DNA from 4 places in the Bacillus pfraonensis genome. Region 3 is predicted to be linked to each of the others. Evidence: riboswitches for the same ligand, from Rfam matches in the RefSeq annotation. Region 3 holds a riboswitch; each other region holds the start of a gene.
The links. A riboswitch is a leader RNA that binds a small molecule or an ion and turns the genes downstream of it on or off. The one in region 3 is predicted to bind S-adenosylmethionine.
Positions count from the first base shown of each region.

Region 1 (3,217 bases), on a different contig from region 3:
ATGTCATTCCAACTGAAAAGAAAAATATTTGTTTGATATTAAGAAATGTCGTTTCATTAATTAATACAAAGGCAATCATGACAAATATTCAAATTAATCTCCATATAGAATCAAAAGAATTAATAATTGATTGCTGTGAAAATCAATTAAAACAAGTTTTTATTAATATTTTACAAAACTCAATTGAAGCAATGCCAGATGGAGGGCAAATCTCTATTTCTGTGAAAAAATTAGAACGTGAAGAGGTTATTATTAATATAGTTGATGAGGGCGTAGGAATTCCTGAAGAAAGAATAAAAAGGCTTGGTGAACCTTTTTATAGTACAAAGGAAAAAGGAACTGGCATTGGACTCATGCTCAGTTATAAAATCATTGAAAGTCATCAAGGAAGAATTAGTATCATGAGTGAGGTAGGAGTAGGAACATCCGTTACTATTTATTTACCTATGTTTCAAAGTGAGCAGGGTACTTCTCATTCAGCTATGCCATCTATAACAGGGTCTTGGTAATAGAGATTAATTTCCATTTCATATAGAGTAGCAGCAAAGAAAAGAAGCTATCTTATTATCTTGTAAGATAGCTTCTTTTCTTGATTAGCCAGCGAATTGCACTGCAATTTTGGCATGTAAAAAAGCAGTATCAAATACAGGGATAGAAAGATCTTGTTGTGAAATGAGTAACGGTATTTCTGTGCATCCTAATAAAATTCCTTCTGCCCCGTTTTTAATGAGATTTTGAACAATTTGTAAGAAACGGTCTTTGGATTGCTTTAAAATAATACCTTTACTTAACTCTTGGAGAATGACATGATGAATGAAATTTCGTTCATCTTCTTTGGGAATAATTGTTTCAATACCATAATTAGCTAGTCTCGTTTTATAAAAATCTTGTTCCATTGTTTGTTTTGTTCCAAGCAAACCAATCCGCTTCACATCATGTTCAACAATTTCTTCAGCGCTTACATCGCCAATATGAAGAAGTGGGATAGAGATTGCTTTTTCTACTTCTTCCGCAAATTGGTGTACTGTATTTGAACACATAAGTATACAATCTGCACCGGAGTGTTCTACTTTTTTAGCTACTTGAACGAGTTGGTTTTGCACTTCTTCATATTGTTGATTTTGTAGTAAATTCGTCACTTCGCCAAAATCCATGCTATATAGAACAAGCTTTGCATTATGATTATACTGAGATAAAGTTAGTGTATTAATATGTTTATAATAAAGAGATGTTGATTCCCAGCTTAATCCACCAATTAACCCAATTACTTTCATGTCTCATTCCCCCTGTTAACCTGTTTTGTTATTAATTATTCCATAATTCCGATAAGAATACAATGATTTATTTGTCATTTTATATAAAAATAAAAATAGTGAGAATAATATTGAAATTAATTCACGTTAGTGCAATAATACAAATTACAAACGAATACTTATCCAGAGAGGTGGAGGGAACGGCCCTATGAAACCTCAGCAACCCCTATTTATTCATAGAAATAGGAAGGTGCTAATTCCACAAAAGACATATTGTCTTTTGAAAGATAAGAGGATCATATATCCATACGCAAATGACCTCTTCTATAAGAGGTCATTTTTTATTGGGGAGAAAGGAAGTGAAGATGAATAATTCCATTTTCTTTTACATATAGGACTAATATAAGCTAACTAGAATGAGGGGGAATTCATATGAACAAATTATCTACAAAATTAGTCGTAGCAATTGGAATTGGTTCTGCAATATATGGGGTATTAGGTCTATGGGGACTTTCAATTGCCCCAAATACATTTATAAAACCAGCTCTGGCCATATTAACAATTTTTGGTGCGATTTTCGGACCATTTGCAGGACTTTTGATTGGTCTTATCGGTCATACAGTGACAGATACTATCGCTGGATGGGGAATATGGTGGGGATGGGTACTTAGCTCAGGCATTATTGGATTTACGATGGGACTTGTACAAAAACGAGCAAGTTTCAGTGTGGAAAATGGAACATTCGGTAATCGAGATATTTCATATTTTGCTGTAACAGGTTTACTTGGGATTGTTATTGGAATTATATTTGCCGGCGCTTTCGATATTATCGTGATGGGAGAGCCTTTAGATAAAATTATTATTCAAGTACTTGGTGCAACGATTGCAGATGTCCTTGTTTTCTTAATCCTTGGTTTACCAATTACACTTGGATTAGCGAAAGCAAATAAAAAACATACACATTTAAAAATTGAAAAGTAGGGATAGCACAATGAAGCCGATTATTTCCTTTGAACAATTTACATTTCAATATCAACAAGTGACAGAACCTACTTTAAAGAATATCACACTTCATATTTATCCAGGTGAAAAAGTATTGATTGCTGGTCGAAGTGGATCAGGAAAATCTACATTGGCCCATTGTATAAATGGGCTGATCCCTTTTTCATATGAGGGATCAAGTACTGGGAACATTTCAATATGTGGTAAGGATCCACGAAAAAGTAGTATTTTTGAGCAAAGTAAGCTTGTAGGAACTATTTTGCAAGATCAAGATTCCCAGTTTATTGGGTTAACTGTAGGGGAAGATGTTGCATTTTCGTTAGAAAATGATTGCGTAGAACAGGAGGAAATGAAGGCGGTTGTTATGGACTCTTTACAGAAAGTACAGATGCATAGATTTCACTCACGAAGCCCACATGAATTATCTGGTGGTCAAAAACAAACTGTCTCTCTTGCTGGGCTACTAACGACGGATGCTGACATATTACTATTTGATGAGCCATTAGCAAATCTAGACCCAATAAGTAGTTTAAAAGCAGTAGAACTTATTCAAAAGGTACATCAACAATTAAATAAAACAATCGTTATTATTGAGCATAGAATAGAAGAGATATTAAAATTAGACTTAGATAAAATTATATTAATAGATGAAGGGAATATTGTAGCAATCGATTCACCAAAAAAGATTTTACAAGCAAACATTTTACAAAGTATAGGGTTAAGAGAACCTATATATATTGAAGTGTTAAAAAATCTAAAAATGAATATTTTAGATGAAGAAATTTATCCAATTGAAACTTTAAATAATGAGGAGTTAAATAAAACGATAAAGCAATGGATGATGAGTTCTACTGCTTCTAAAAAACAATGTAAAAAAGAAGTCTTATGTCAAATAGAAAATCTCTCATTTTCATATTCCCACAAAAATTTCACATTAAAGGACATAACACTCTCTATACGAA
Region 1 is NZ_JAHCDO010000004.1:111,315-114,531, reverse strand. It holds gene KFD70_RS05245 (ATP-binding protein) at 1-509, shown strand, start outside; gene KFD70_RS05240 (aspartate/glutamate racemase family protein) at 594-1,274, opposite strand; SAM riboswitch class I at 1,430-1,547, shown strand; gene KFD70_RS05235 (ECF-type riboflavin transporter substrate-binding protein) at 1,686-2,234, shown strand; gene KFD70_RS05230 (ABC transporter ATP-binding protein) at 2,245-3,217, shown strand, end outside.
Region 1: linked by a shared signal. The riboswitch ahead of KFD70_RS05235 (ECF-type riboflavin transporter substrate-binding protein) and the one ahead of KFD70_RS10940 (M20 family metallopeptidase) in region 3 are both predicted to bind S-adenosylmethionine.

Region 2 (3,217 bases), on a different contig from region 3:
GAATATCGTGCTTCGTTAATAATGCCCCCATTGCCATATTTGAAATGCGCGGAGATGCTAACGAGTTATCTGCTAATGTAATCGCATCTGCTCCCGCTCTTTTCAATGCCCTTGCCCCTTCAAAAAAACGTTGCGTATCCAATGTTTTTGGGGGATCTAGTTCAACAACAACTGTTGTTTGCTTCTTCGCTTTTTCCGCAAGAGTAACATGGGTGCTAGCACGTTTTGTTTGCATAGGAACCACTTGTTGTCTTGGAGCGATTTGTTTTTCTGTAACAGGCGTTACATTCGCAATCGCACGCTTCATCGCTTCAATATGTGCTGGCGTTGTACCACAACATCCCCCTAACAAACGAATACCTTGTTCAATAAATTTCGGTGTCATCTCTTCAAAATAAGCAGGACTTCCTTCATATACGTAACGTCCTTCTACATAGTTTGGAAGGCCTGCATTTGGATAAGCTGACAAATAACCATTTTTCGGAATCGATATCATTTTAAAAGCTTCCGTCATATGAAGCGGTCCTAACTGACAGTTTAAACCGACTACATTTGCACCGTAATCTAAAAGCTGTTTTAATATTTCATTTACATCATTCCCATTTTGAGTTGTGCCTGCTTCATGAAGAGCTAACTGTGCAATAATTGGAATATCTGTTTGTTTTCGCAGTACTTTCACCGCATGTAGCAATTCGAATTCATCATAAAATGTTTCTAATAATAATCCATCAATCTTTTCTTCTAATAATGCCTCGGCCTGCTCAAGTAACATAAATTCCCGTTCCATATCAGTCGTTGTAACGGCTCCAATATGCTTCATACCACCAATCGTCCCTAAAATAGCATTCTTGTCTGTCACGGCTGCTTTTGCAAGCTTTACTGCTGCTTTATTAATTTTGGTAACCTGATTTTCTAAACCATACATGCGCAATTTTGCTTCATTTGCACCATATGTATTTGTTTGAATAATATCTGCACCGGCAGCTACATATTGTTTATGAATAGATATAATTAAATCTGGATCTGATAGATTTAATTCTTCAAAACTACTTTGCAAACCATGAGAATGTAATAATGTACCAACTGCTCCATCACCGATAATAATTCCTTTTGATAATAAATCTAGAATTTTCACTTGTCTCCCTCTTTTCTATCAATATAAAAACCCCCTCTTCACCTTGAAGAGGGGGACATCATCAATCCTCCTCTTATCATGCAAAACAAATTGTTCTGCAGGTATTAGCACCGTTTCAAACATTTCGTTTGAAGGTTGCCGGGTTTCATAGGGCCTTTCCCTCCACCGCTCTCAATAAGAGTTTATCTTAATTATTAATTTATTTTTTAAAAGGAAATACGTGTACCTTTTAACAATCTTTATTAATTTTCTAATAAACTTATCATGGGACAAACTAAAAGTCAATGAAATTAGCAGGAAGATAAAAAATATTTAAAATAAAGTTGCAATTCAATTATCTTTTGTTGTAAAGTTAAAATCATAATAAAATTTCATACAAATTATTCTTATCTAGAGAGGTAGAGGGACTGGCCCTATGACACCTCAGCAACCATTAACATGTTCGTTAATAAGGTGCTAATTCCAGCAAATTGTGAAAAGATTTGACAGATAAGGAGAAGACTATATTCGCATGAAAGCCTTCTTCTTAGAAGGCTTTTTTTATTTTTTATTTTTTATCAAGGAGGAATTTAACATGTCAACAATCGAAACAAAACTAGCTCAAATCGGGAATCGAAGCGAAACGACTACAGGAACGGTTAATCCCCCTGTTTACTTTTCAACAGCTTATCGTCATGAAGGAATCGGAAAATCAACAGGTTTCGACTATTCACGAACTGGAAACCCAACACGCGGCCTTTTAGAACGCGCAATTGCTGATTTAGAAGAAGCGGAACAAGGATATGCCTGTAGTTCGGGAATGGCAGCGATTCTTCTTGTTCTGTCTTTATTCCGGTCTGGAGATGAACTTATCGTATCAGAAGACTTATATGGGGGAACCTATCGTTTATTTTCAGAACATGAAGAAAAATGGAATATTCGATGTAGATACGTAAATACACAATCTATAAAACAAATAGAACAAGCCATTACTTCTCAAACGAAAGCTATTTTTATAGAAACTCCAACCAATCCATTAATGCAAGTTACTGATATCGCAGCTGTCGCAACTGTTGCCAAACGGCACGGAGTCCTTCTTATTGTAGATAATACATTCTACACTCCCTATATACAACAACCATTAACAGAAGGAGCAGACATTGTTCTTCATAGCGCCACAAAATATTTAGGTGGTCATAATGATGTATTAAGCGGACTTGTCGTTGCAAAAGGCCAAGCGCTTTGTGAAGAACTTGCCCACTATCACAACGCTTCTGGTGCTGTATTAAGTCCATTTGATTCATGGTTATTAATTCGCGGGATGAAAACATTAGCTCTTCGTATGAAACAGCATGAAGAAAATGCAAAGAACATCGTTTCTTATTTAAACGCGGAAGATGGTGTAACCGATGTTTTTTATCCGGGAAGAGGTGGCATGATTTCATTTCGTCTTCGCGATGAAAAATGGATAAATCCTTTCTTACAATCTTTATCTTTAATTACCTTTGCAGAAAGCCTTGGCGGAGTTGAAAGTTTAATGACATATCCAGCAACACAAACACATGCAGATATTCCAGAAGAAGTTCGTACAGCACGCGGCGTATGTAATCGTCTCCTCCGCTTCTCTGTTGGTATTGAAAATGGTGATGATTTAATTCAAGACTTAAAGCAGGCTATTAAACATGTAAAAGAAGGTGTGAGAATATGAGTTATTCTTTAGATACACTCTTACTTCATAACCACTATAAACATGATTCACAAACAGGCGCGGTTAACGTCCCCATCTATAATACATCAACATTTCATCAATTTGATGTAGATACATTTGGTAAATACGACTATAGTCGCTCTGGAAATCCAACACGTGAAGCACTTGAGGACATAATTGCTTTATTAGAAGGAGGAACAAAAGGGTTTGCCTTTGCATCTGGAATTGCAGCGATTTCTACTGCCTTCCTCCTTCTCTCACAAGGCGATCATGTTCTCATTTCAGAAGATGTATATGGAGGAACGTATCGTATTGTAACAGAAGTCCTCTCTCGTTACGGGGTTTCACATACATTTGTTGACATGACAAATTTAGAAGAAGTAAAACAAAATATT
Region 2 is NZ_JAHCDO010000016.1:106,882-110,098, forward strand. It holds gene KFD70_RS17175 (bifunctional homocysteine S-methyltransferase/methylenetetrahydrofolate reductase) at 1-1,135, opposite strand, end outside; SAM riboswitch class I at 1,206-1,316, opposite strand; SAM riboswitch class I at 1,519-1,631, shown strand; gene KFD70_RS17180 (methionine biosynthesis PLP-dependent protein) at 1,710-2,822, shown strand; gene metC (cystathionine beta-lyase) at 2,819-3,217, shown strand, end outside.
Region 2: linked by a shared signal. The riboswitch ahead of KFD70_RS17180 (methionine biosynthesis PLP-dependent protein) and the one ahead of KFD70_RS10940 (M20 family metallopeptidase) in region 3 are both predicted to bind S-adenosylmethionine.

Region 3 (3,217 bases):
TTCTACATCACTGATTTCGCTGCGCTTCTTTAAATTCTTCCTTAATTTGAGCAAGTGTTCCTTCTTCTGTAATTAATCTGTATGCTGCATACGCTAATGCTTTTGCAGATGTAATTAATGCTTTATCGCCAAGTTCCGAACGAGCTGCTTCTCTAAATTCATTCGTATGAGCAATTAAATTGTCTGGACCAATTTTAATGTAAGGATGAATTGTTGGTACGACTTGACTTACATTCCCTGCATCTGTTGAACCGATTCCAAGTCTCTCTTTACGATTTACATCTTCACCAAGGTTTTCTAATTCCTCAGCAATCACTTCATTAAATGTTTTTGTTACTAATAATTCATCAATTTCATTTTGGAACTGATTGATTTTTACTGTTGTTCCTGTTGCTAATGCGGATCCCTGTGCAATATTTCGTACCTTTTCAGTTACTTCAGCACATCTTTTACGCGTTGCTGCGCGAATGAAAAAGCGAGCTGCTGCGTAATCTGGAATAATATTCGGCGCCTTTCCACCTTCAGTAATGACACCATGAATTTTCACATCTGCTGGAAGTTGTTGGCGAAGTGCATTAATCCCACTGTAAAGCTGAATAATCGCATCTAATGCATTAATTCCTTCCTCTGGTGATGCTGCCGCATGTGCAGACTTTCCATAAAAATGAAAATCAAGTGGATCAACTGCTAGCGATGGACTTGTTGTTGCTGTTTTTCCACTCGGGTGAATCATAAGTGCTGCATCGATATTGTTAAACAAACCTGCTTTCACATAACTTGCTTTGGCACTTCCATTTGGTCCACCTTCTTCTGCTGGTGTTCCAAATACGACGATTTCACCTCCAATTTCTTCAATTGTTTCTGATAATGCAATCGCTGCCGCAACACTTATTGTGCCAATTAAATTATGACCACACGCATGACCTAATCCAGGCAAAGCGTCATACTCTGCTAAAAAAGCAATTGTAGGTCCTTGCTTCCCTGAGCTTTTCCGTGCGATAAAGCCTGTTTCATGTCCTGCTATATTGTGTTGCAGTTGAAAACCTGCACTTCCTAGTAATAAGCTTAATGTTCTTGATGCAAAGAATTCTTGATTACCAATTTCAGGGTTCTCATGTATATCATGACTTGTTTTTACATACGTCTCTTTATTTCTTTCTATGCTTTCAGTAATACTATTTCGGTGTGACGTTACTTGTTTTGTTGTCATTTTCCTATTCCTCCTTTAAATTTACATATAAAAAAGCCTCTCTCTAAAAGATAGAAAGAGGCTTGAAAAATACAGATTCAAAAATGCCTTCTTTCTTATCTTTCAAGTCTTTCACTTGCTGGAATTGGCACAGTATTCATATTGAATCCGCTGCCGAGGTTTCATAGGGCCAGTCCCTCTACCTCTCTTGATAAGAAAATCGTTTTTATTTTCATAAAATTATATTAAATTATTTTCATTCTAGTTTTATTCCGACTAAATGTCAAGGAATTCCGATTTGATTTTACCGAATATCTAAAAATCCTTTTAAAACGCCAATCGTTTCAGGAGTATGCATTCTCGCACATATATAAGGGAATTCTGGACTTCCTTCAAACGTCATTTGTGACGTTAACGGCGCACCTACCCAAAAGATTTCATCATCAATACATATAAATGGAAGTGATTTATTTTGTCTTTGTACTCTTACATTTTTTAATGGAATGGGTCCATCGCTATATATTGTGACTTGCGCCACTGTACGCATTAATGCCTGCCATACTCTTTTATCTACCTGTCTTGTACTTGGAAGCGAAATAATAATTTTTTGTTTTGCTGACAAAATATCTTTTAACAATACTTTTGTCTCTTCCAAATTCATTTGCATAAACCATCTCAAGCGCTTTGTAATTTTTCGTTCGAACAACGGACGTGATGACCTGCGATCATACACATTTCCGTGTCTTTCTATGTGAGAAGTTAAATGAGATAACGCTTGTTTTCTCGAAAGATTTTTCCGCATATATTGGCAGTCCGATAACTGAATGAACTTCCCTCTTGCCCTCGTTACCGCAACGTTTACAAGACGATGATTTTTATGATCAAAAAATAACACACCAGGTCTTTCTTGCGGATAACTATCTACTGTATCAAATATCATCATGTCTCGTTCAGACCCTTGAAATTTATGAACAGTTGCCGCTAAAACAGGTGTATTTCGATACTTTGTTTTTTGCAATAGTTCTCTTATGCATGTTGATAAGAAACGGGACTGTGCGCGATATGGTGTGACAACTCCAATGGATTGAACACCATCTAATAAACCGATTAAAATCATTTGCATCGCAACAAGACCGGACATCATATTAAAACGTGAACCAGAAGCTGCATCTTTTAAAGAATAGGCTCCCATCAAACTAGTATCAAATAGAGCAGTCGCTTCATTTGCAAATGGCTGTAATTCCGCTAATTCCTGCCTTGCCGAAACAGAAGGATGGTCGAACACTCTATTCTTATAAATAAATGAGTTTGTAAATTTAGATATATCCTCATGCATCCGTCTTTGTTCTTGCAGCATAAATAAATTTGGATGTGCTTCATAACTATTTACAGATTGGACAATGCCAGCATGATAAAACATATCTTCCCCTAGCCATTTTCTAACAAGCTCATGGTTTGCCATCGCAATTGGAGGCAACTGTAAAAAGTCACCACAAACGACAATTCTTTTACCAAGAGAAGCAGCTAATGCGAGTTGCGGCACATATGCCATACTCACTTCATCTACAACAACTAAGTCAAATGTTCGCTCATAAATAAGAGAATCAATTGCGCATTTGGATAGCGTCGCACCAATTACTTTTGCATTTTCAATATATTCTCTTTCTACTTCTTTAATTTTCGCTCTTTGTTTTCTGAGGTCTCCTTCAATTTCTTGCATACGCTTTTTATCAGAAGCAGTTGCTTTATACGATAAGATTTTTTGTCGAAGATCTTGACGCATTTCCTCTAAATAGAGCTTTTCTTCTCCCCATGATCCATTCGTTGTTTCCACTAGTCTAGAAGCTAGTAATGTATCATGATTCCGTATATGTTCATGTTGGCTAAATCCATACCGGACGATTTCTCCTGGTGTCCATTTTTCTTTCTTTTCGATTTGCTTTGTTACTTCACTCATTAATACATCAACCGCTGCATTACTATGAGCAAGTACAAGTACTGATTTTCCTTTTTGATAATGCGCGGAAA
Region 3 is NZ_JAHCDO010000009.1:201,797-205,013, reverse strand. It holds gene KFD70_RS10940 (M20 family metallopeptidase) at 8-1,210, opposite strand; SAM riboswitch class I at 1,303-1,407, opposite strand; gene KFD70_RS10935 (AAA domain-containing protein) at 1,494-3,217, opposite strand, start outside.

Region 4 (3,217 bases), on a different contig from region 3:
TCAATCGCATCAATTGGGTATGCAGCACGTGTATTTTCTGTTAATGTAGTATCATTATAATCTGCAATACGTGTTTGATTATCAATTACAACGTTCTCAAGCACTGATCCAAATGTAATTGCATCAAAAATTTGTGGCTCTTTTTCATGAGACAGGTTAATACATTTCGCGTAGCAACCGCCTTCAATATTGAATACGCCGTTATCAGACCAACCGTGCTCATCATCACCGATTAATTTACGGTGTGGGTCAGCAGATAGTGTTGTTTTACCTGTTCCAGATAAACCGAAGAATAAAGCGACATCGCCTTCTTCACCTACGTTTGCAGAGCAGTGCATTGATAAAATATCTTGTTCTGGAAGTAAGAAGTTCATAATAGAGAAAATTGATTTTTTCATTTCTCCAGCGTATTCCGTACCACCAATTAATACGATGCGTTTTTCAAATGAAACCATGATGAATGCTTCAGAATTTGTGCCGTCGATCGCTGGATCTGCCTTAAAGCTTGGTGCAGAAACAATTGTAAATTCAGATTCATGATTTGCTAATTCTTCTTCAGTTGGACGAATAAATAATTGATGTACAAATAAATTGTGCCATGCATATTCGTTAACAACTTGTAATGGAAGACGATAGTTGCGATCAGCACCAGCGAATCCTTTAAACACGAATAATTCGTCTTTTTCCTTTAAGTACTCTAATACTTTTGTATATAATTTATTAAAATGTTCTTCAGAAATCGGTTGGTTTACAGATCCCCAAGCAATCTTATCTGCAACCGATGCTTCTTTCACAATGAATTTATCTTTAGGAGAACGTCCTGTATACTTTCCTGTAGAAGCAGAGACGGCACCAGTAGAAGTTAATTTCCCTTCGTTTCTCATTAGTACTTTTTCCACTAATTGTGGAACGCTTAGTTGAATCTGTGCATTGCTTCCGTTCAGTAATTCGTGTAATCCAATTTGGACATTCACAGTACTCATATTTATATACCATCCTTTTCATTTTAATGAAATATTTCTCGTAATCCCCACCAAGAGTATAACACAATCATATAAATAATGTATACTATTTATTTATTTTTGTTTGTGTGAATGTATAATTTTCCTATTAATATTTTGTTCGACAAGAAATGCGAAAAACTTGTAGGAATATGTGAATATTAATTGACAAATGAATATCATTTCTTTAGTATAGGTTGGGACGGATACTCTCTTATCCCGAGCTGGCGGAGGGACAGGCCCGATGAAGCCCAGCAACCTCACTTGTATTGGTAAAAACAAGTGAATAGGTGCTAAAACCTGTGCGAGGCGCAAGGTCTCGAACGATAAGAGCGAAGGGCAAAAAGCAGTATGCAAGTAGCAAATTAAACCTTTTCTCTATAAATAGGAAAGGTTTTTCTTTATGCTTGTGTGGGAGAATAAATGAATGTCGCAGTTTGTGGCAAATTAAGGATGAGTTCCGTACAATATATACAATTACTGTAGGGAGGTTTACCACATGACAAAACAACGTCATCTGTTCACATCTGAGTCTGTAACTGAAGGACATCCAGATAAAATTTGTGACCAAATTTCTGATTCAATTTTAGATGCGATCTTAGCAAAAGACGCAAATGCACGTGTAGCTTGTGAAACAACAGTAACAACTGGTTTAGTATTGGTAGCGGGGGAAATTACGACTTCTACTTATGTAGATATTCCAAAGATCGTTCGTGAAACAATCCAAGGAATCGGTTACACTCGTGCAAAATACGGATTCGATGCAGAAACTTGTGCAGTTTTAACATCTATCGATGAGCAATCTGCTGACATCGCTATGGGTGTTGACCAAGCGTTAGAAGCACGTGAAGGTCAAATGACTGACGCTGAGATTGAGGCAATCGGTGCAGGGGACCAAGGTTTAATGTTTGGTTTCGCATGTAATGAAACAAAAGAATTAATGCCACTTCCAATCTCACTTGCTCACAAATTAGCTCGTCGTTTAACGGAAGTACGTAAAGATGAAACATTAGATTATTTACGTCCAGACGGTAAAACGCAAGTTACAGTTGAGTATGATGAAAATGGTAAACCAGTACGTATCGATACAATTGTAATTTCAACGCAGCATCACCCAGAAGCTACGTGGGAACAAATCGATCGTGACTTAAAAGAGCAAGTAATCAAAGCTGTCGTACCAGCAGAATTAATGGATGAGGAAACAAAATTCTTCATTAACCCAACTGGCCGCTTCGTAATCGGTGGACCACAAGGGGATGCTGGTTTAACAGGACGTAAAATCATCGTCGATACTTACGGCGGATACGCTCGTCATGGCGGCGGTGCATTCTCTGGTAAGGATGCTACAAAAGTTGACCGCTCTGCGGCATACGCAGCTCGTTATGTTGCGAAAAACATCGTAGCAGCTGGCCTTGCTGAAAAAGCAGAAGTACAACTTGCATACGCAATCGGCGTAGCACAACCAGTATCAATTTCAGTTGATACATTCGGCACTGGTAAAGTATCTGAAGAAGTACTAGTAGAACTAGTTCGTAACAACTTCGATCTTCGCCCGGCTGGCATTATCAAAATGTTAGACTTACGTCGCCCAATTTACAAACAAACAGCAGCTTACGGACACTTCGGACGTACTGATGTAGATCTTTCATGGGAACGTACAGACAAAGCAGCAGCTTTAAAAGAGCAAGCTGGTCTATAATATAAGAAGAAAAAGCTTTGCGCGAAGGCGCAAAGCTTTTTTTATTGTATGGATTATAAGTTCAAGCTTGCTTGGATAGTTTATCCCGCATTAACGGAACAAATGCTATCATCCTTTCTTCTGACGCGCTTTTCCAGCACAAAATGCACTGCATAGCAAAAAGAGCGTTGCGAATCCCCAGCCACCGATTGCTGAATAAGGAACAGCATCCTTTAATGCCATCCCAGCACTGATGGAAGCGACAAATAGAAGGATAAATACCGTTGTAAGTTTTTGATAAAGTTCCATGAATAAGCCTCCTAATTATGAAAATTTGTTTAGTTTGCATCAGATTGTTCCGCGCGATTCAAAATCCAATTCAATAGGAAAGGGCGAGAAGAATTGCTGTACTTGTTAAGTATGTGTGGTCAGAACCGTCGGACATTTGGATAGAGAGTTTTTACAATATTGATATCTCATCCATAGGAAATAATTTGATAGTGGCTTAGATGAATTAAAAATGGGACTTGGTGCAAGT
Region 4 is NZ_JAHCDO010000007.1:120,323-123,539, forward strand. It holds gene pckA (phosphoenolpyruvate carboxykinase (ATP)) at 1-983, opposite strand, end outside; SAM riboswitch class I at 1,213-1,334, shown strand; gene metK (methionine adenosyltransferase) at 1,501-2,700, shown strand; gene KFD70_RS08715 (hypothetical protein) at 2,809-2,988, opposite strand.
Region 4: linked by a shared signal. The riboswitch ahead of metK (methionine adenosyltransferase) and the one ahead of KFD70_RS10940 (M20 family metallopeptidase) in region 3 are both predicted to bind S-adenosylmethionine.